DNA from 2 places in the Erwinia magellanica genome. Region 2 is predicted to be linked to the other one. Evidence: predicted binding sites of a transcription regulator. Region 2 holds the regulator's gene; the other holds the start of a gene.
The links. Region 2 encodes PurR, which represses purine synthesis genes. Its sites were predicted from a motif close to CANGCAAACGTTTGCNTG; they were not measured.

Region 1 (3,139 bases), on a different contig from region 2:
CACAAAGCCGCTTACCGCCGGGAACAAGCCCAGCACTATCAGCATCAGGGCCACGACAAAGCCTACGTAGCGACTGGCGACACCCGTCAGCTGGATCACGCCGTTGTTCTGGCCAAAGCAGGAGTTAGGGAAGGTGTTAAAGAGGGCAGAGACAAAGGAATTCAGCCCGTTTGCCAGCACGCCGCCTTTCAGTCGCTTCATATACAACGGCCCGCTGACAGGCTGCTCTGAGACATCTGAGGTCGCCGTGATATCCCCAATGGTTTCCAGAGAGGTCACCATAAAGACCAGCATCAGCGGGATCAGCAGGTTCCAGTCAATACCCAGCCCGTAATAGAAGGGCGTTGGCAGCGTAATCATCGCCTGATTAACCGGCGTGGTATTCTCCGGCAGCATGCCCAGCGCCCAGGCCAGCAGATAACCCACCGCCATTGCAATCACCAGTGAGGCGACGCGCAGATAGGGGTTACGCTGACGATTTAACAGCACAATCACCAGCAGCACCGCGCCCGCCAGCATCAGGTTTTTGGGGGCGCCAAAGGTGTGGTTGCTCATCGCCGCGAAGCCGCCGCCAATAGAGGTTAATCCAACCTGAATCAGCGACAGCCCGATAATCATTACCACAATGCCAGAGACCAGCGGGGTAATGACCCGGCGAGCCAGATGCAGGAAGCGGGAGAGGATCATCTCGGTGCAGGAGGCCAGCATCAGCGTGCCAAACAGCGTTGCCATCATCACCGGCACATCCGCTCCGCCATTTTTCAGTGCCATGCCGCCCATAATCAGCGGTGTTACAAAGTTAAAACTGGTTCCCTGAATTGACAGCAAGCCGGATCCGACCGGCCCCCAGGTTTTGATCTGTAGCAGTGAAGCCACACCTGAAGCAAACAGCGACATACTGATGATGTGCTGCGTATCCTGAGCGGGAAGGCCCAGAGCTTGCGAAATGAGTAAGGCAGGGGTGATCACCGCCACAAACATCGCCAGCAGATGCTGACAGGCGGCAAAAAGCGTCTGGGGGAGCGGCGGGCGGTCCTCCAGTCGGTAAATCAGCTCACTGTTGGCTGCATGGGAAGTGCTACGGCTGGCTTCAGGGATATTGGCAGACATCTTCTGGGTTCTCTGACGAACAAAGTGGCGATTTTAATCGTAAGCGGGTCAAAAGCAAACGTTTGCTGGCGAGAAAATAGAAGGATCAACGGCGTAAGCCAGCGAAACGCTGAGCTTTTCACTAAGCTATACCCTCACAGGAATATTTGGTGGGAGAGAGTGAGATGCAGGTATTTATTATTGGTGCAACGGGAGGCGTGGGCAGCCATTTAAGAAAGCGTCTGGTTCAGGCGGGCCATCAGGTAAAGGGAAGCTGTCGACGTGACGCGCAGGCTGATGAACTCAGGGCAGATGGCGTAACGCCCGTTAATCTTGACCTGATGACCACCAGCAGCGAAAAGCTGGCCGAGGCGATGAGGGGCTGCGACACCGTCGTGTTCACCGCAGGCGCTGCCGGAGCAGGCATCGAATTAACCGACGGCATTGATGGGCGGGGCTGCAAATTTGCTGCTGAAGCGGCCAGGCTGGCAGGCATCAAACGCTTCCTGTTGGTCTCTGCGTTTCCGGAAGCGGGGCGCGCTAAAAAGATCTCCCCCACCTTTGAGCACTATATGCAGGTGAAAAAGCAGGCCGATGTGATGTTGGCGGCTACCGCGCTGGAGTGGGTTATCCTGCGTCCGGGCACGCTGGTGAACGAGCCGGGCACCGGTAAAGTGCGGATCGGGCTGGCTATTCCTTATGGCACAGTGCCAAGAGAGGACGTTGCTGCTGTATTACACAGCCTGGTGGAGCAGCCTGAAGTAAAACGGGTCATTCTTGAGCTGACTACGGGCGAGCAGCCGGTGAATGACGCTGTTGGTGAGATAAAGAGATATAGCGGTCAGTAAATAAAGCGGCGCAGCGGCTGTAATGGCCGCTCTACCCGGAGATAATAACAAATGCCCGGAGCGGCAGATAACGCGCTATCAGGCGTTAGTGTAGCGCTGAGTCTCTGGTAGCCAGCGCTCGATCAGGGCCTGAGCCTGTTCGGGGTAATGCTGGTGGATATGCCGCGCCACCCGCTGTACTTCCGGGATCATCGCGCCATCACGCAGCAGATCCGCCACTTTGAACTCCGCATTACCGGTCTGTCGGGTGCCCAACAGTTCGCCCGGCCCGCGGATCTCCAAATCACATTGCGCAATGACAAAACCGTCGTTGCTGTCGCGCAAAACCTGCAACCGCTTTTGCGCCGTTTTGCTCAGCGGCGCCTTATACAACAGCACACAGTGAGAAGCCACCGACCCACGGCCCACGCGTCCGCGAAGCTGGTGCAGCTGCGCCAGACCCAGCCGTTCCGGATTTTCGATAATCATCAGGCTGGCATTGGGGACATCTACCCCGACTTCAATCACCGTGGTGGCAATCAGCAGATGAATATCGCCCTGCTTAAACGCCTGCATTACCGCCTGCTTCTCTGAAGGCTTCATCCGGCCATGCACCAGACCCACCTGTAGCTCCGGCAGTGCCAGCTTCAGCTCTTCCCACGTTGCTTCTGCCGCCTGCGCTTCCAGCTGCTCAGACTCCTCAATCAGGGTACAAACCCAGTAAGCCTGGCGTCCTTCATCGCTGCAAGCGCTTTTCACCCTGGCAATAATATCCGGCCTGCGGGTATCTGGAATCGCTACGGTGGTCACCGGCGTTCGGCCTGGCGGCAACTCGTCAATAGTCGACGTATCAAGATCGGCATAGGCGGTCATCGCCAGCGTTCGGGGGATTGGCGTTGCCGTCATAATCAGCTGATGCGGATGGAAGCCCTGCTCTTCGCCCTTTTCCCAGAGTGCCAGACGCTGATGAACGCCAAACCGGTGCTGTTCATCGATAATCACCAGCGCTAAGCCGTTGAACTGCACCTGCTCCTGGAAAATAGCGTGGGTCCCTACGATCATCGAGACCTGGCCGCTGGCAATCGCCTCCTGTTGCGCCAGGCGTGCCTTCCCCTTCTGCTTACCGGCCAGCCAGCCTACCTCAATGTCGAGCGGCGCAAACCACTGGCGGAAGTTGTTGGCATGCTGCTCAGCAAGCAGCTCGGTAGGGGCCATCAGGGCAA
Region 2 (3,139 bases):
GGCGTTTGCTCAGCTCTTTTTTAACGTGGCGCACGCATCGCCACACGCCCCTGTTAATGCCAGCCATCATAAGAAGGATGCTGGTACGCCAGCCCGTGAAGATGAGCGACGTAAACGCAGGCCGGTTAAAGCAAGCTCCACAAAAAAAGTTAAAGAGACCACCAGCAAGAAATCCCGCTTAACCTCCGTGTCAAAGCTCAAGCTTAAAAAGAAAGCCTCTCCGGCAACGGCCGCCGTTACTCCCGGCAGATATAAAAAGAAAAGCGTTAATGGCAGTAAAAAGCGTTACGGACGGCATCGCGGTAAAGCAGCACAAATGGAAGCGCTGACAGCCGATCTCGACCCGGCACCGCTGAAGTTGAGCAAGGCGCATCGTGCCCGCTATCAGAAAGCTCGTGAAACTGCGATGAACAAACTGATGGGCCAGCTGGGTAAACCCTATCAATGGGGCGGAACCTCACCAAAAACCGGCTTCGACTGTAGCGGGCTGGTCTGGTATGCCTATAAGGATTTGGTGAAGTTTAAAATCCCGCGCACCGCTAACGAAATGTATCATCTGCGCGATGCCGCCTCGATCAAACGTGATGAGCTGGAAAAAGGGGATTTGGTCTTCTTCCGCATTAATGGACGCGGGGTTGCTGACCATGTTGGCGTCTATCTGGGTGACGGTAAGTTCATTCAGTCCCCCCGTACCGGCAAGGATATTCAGGTAAGCGCGCTGGGCGAGGATTACTGGCAGCGTCACTATATTGGCGCCCGTCGGATGATGACGCCGAAAACCATCCGCTAAGCGTTATAAAGGGCCTGCGATCAGGCCCCTTTTATAGTTAGTGCATGATGGCGGTAAAGCTGAACGCCATAATCATCACCAAAGCGCAAACCGTGGTCAGTAATGAGAACTTTAAATCGGTATCCATATATCCTCTGAATAGCCCTACAGTTAATAGTGTTATCAATTTTCCCATACTTATCGGTAAAAATCTCGTTTTCTCTGCTCAGCCTTGTTAGAATTCTTTTTGTTGCGCAACGTCCGCTCAGTCACAATTCTGCGGACGACCACTCTTTTCCTTCCTGACGAATCCGACAGCAACTTAAACCGATTTAAGACGTCAGGTTTTACTCTTTTCAGGCAAACGATTAACAACAGGCTTATCAACACGTTGAGATAAGCGCAGGAGTAGCTAGTTCATGGCAACAATTAAAGATGTGGCAAAGCAGGCCGGGGTGTCGACCACCACCGTCTCCCACGTCATCAATAAAACCCGCTTTGTCGCCGAAGAGACGCGGGAGGCCGTCTGGGCTGCAATTAAATCGCTGCACTATTCCCCCAGTGCAGTGGCCCGCAGCCTTAAGGTTAATCACACCAGAACTATTGGTCTGTTAGCCACCTCCAGCGAAGCGCCCTACTTTGCCGAGATTATTGAAGCGGTGGAAAACCGCTGTTTCGCAAAAGGCTATACCCTGATCCTGGGCAATGCCCATAACGATCTGCAAAAGCAGCAGGCCTATCTGTCGATGATGGCGCAAAAGCGCGTGGACGGTCTGCTGGTGATGTGCTCTGAGTATCCCGATCCGCTGATCAAAATGCTGGAAGAGAACCGCAATATCCCGATGGTCGTTATGGACTGGGGCGAGTCTCGCGGAGACTTCACCGATACCGTGCTGGATAACGCTTTTGAGGGCGGCTATCTGGCCGGGCGCTACCTGATCGATCGGGGTCACCGCGATATCGGCGTGATCCCCGGACAAATGGAGCGCAATACCGGTGGCGGCCGCCATGCCGGCTTCCTGAAGGCGCTGGCTGAAGCCAATATTACGCTCCGTAAAGAGTGGCTGGTGCAGGGAGATTTCGAACCGGAGTCTGGCTATCAGGCGATGCAGCAGATTTTATCGCAGAAACAGCGACCAACGGCGGTCTTTTGTGGCGGTGACGTCATGGCCATGGGCGCCATTTGCGCTGCGGACGAGATGGGGTTACGGGTTCCGCAGGATATATCGGTGATCGGTTATGATAACGTGCGCAACGCCCGTTACTTTACACCAGCACTGACTACCGTTCATCAGCCTAAAGAGCGCTTAGGCGAGACCGCTTTCGATATGCTGCTGGACCGTATCACCAGCAAACGGGAAGATCCGCAGACCATTGAGGTACATCCTTCCCTGATCGAACGTCGCTCGGTCGCTGACGGTCCTTTCCTGGATTACCGCCGCTAAGCCTTCTGCCTGCCTCTTTCCTGCTGCAAGCCAGGGGCATATTTTACCCCCGGCTTGCGCTGTTCAGGCTTTTTACTCCTCTTCGCGCAGCCATTCGCTGTTCAGCGTATCGCTCTCACCCAGATAATCGAGTAGCCAGCTCAGCGCCGGTGACGCCTGTTGTTCAGACCAGCTGACGCAGCAGGGGCTGTCGGGGAAACTGGCTGCCAGCTTTAGCTCGTGCAGTGTGCCCTGTTTCAACAGAGGCCGGGCAAAATGTCCCGGTACCATGCCCACGCACAGCCCGGCTGACAGACAGTCGAAAGCACTTTCCCAATCTGGCACCACCAGCCGCCGCTGATTATCCAGGGTCCAGGTTGTTCGTTTGGGGAGCGCTCGCGAGGTGTCCTCCAGCACCAGCGAGGGCCATTCCCGGATCGCCTCTTCGCTGATAACCTGCTCCCGGTGCTGCGCCAGAGGATGATCTGCTCCCACCACGCAGCGCCAGTTCAGTGCTCCCATATCGCGAAAGGCAAAACGGCCGCCCACAGGTATAGCCTGAGTAGCCCCAATGGCCACATCAACCCTGCCATCGGCCAGCGCATCCCAGACGCCGTTGAACACCTCTGGCGACAGATGCAGCTCCATGTCGGGGAAATGGCGGTAAAAGTCCACCACCAGCTGGCGCGTGCGCTGAGGTTTGACTATCCGATCGACGGCAATATTGATCTGTCCACGCCAGCCGTTGGCCACCTGCTGACACTGCCGCCGGGTGGCGAGCATTTTTTTGATAACACTTCGCCCTTCCTGCACAAATACCCGTCCCGCTTCGGTCAGCACCACATCCCGGTGCCGCCGTTCAAACAGGGGTACTGCCAGCCACTCCTCCAGCTGCCGCACGGTATAGCTGATAGCGGAGGGAACGCGGTGCAGCTCAGCCGCGGCT

Region 1: the regulator PurR is predicted to act here: its motif matches at 1,162-1,179, upstream of AAH450_RS19915 (nucleobase:cation symporter-2 family protein).

What each region holds. Positions count from the first base shown of each region.
Region 1 is NZ_JBCHVC010000007.1:107,857-110,995, reverse strand. Features, by position in the region: gene AAH450_RS19915 (nucleobase:cation symporter-2 family protein) at 1-1,110, opposite strand, end outside; gene AAH450_RS19910 (SDR family oxidoreductase) at 1,275-1,937, shown strand; gene recG (ATP-dependent DNA helicase RecG) at 2,016-3,139, opposite strand, start outside.
Region 2 is NZ_JBCHVC010000001.1:905,734-908,872, reverse strand. Features, by position in the region: gene AAH450_RS04185 (C40 family peptidase) at 1-790, shown strand, start outside; gene cydH (cytochrome bd-I oxidase subunit CydH) at 828-917, opposite strand; gene purR (HTH-type transcriptional repressor PurR) at 1,189-2,214, shown strand; gene punR (DNA-binding transcriptional activator PunR) at 2,287-3,139, opposite strand, start outside.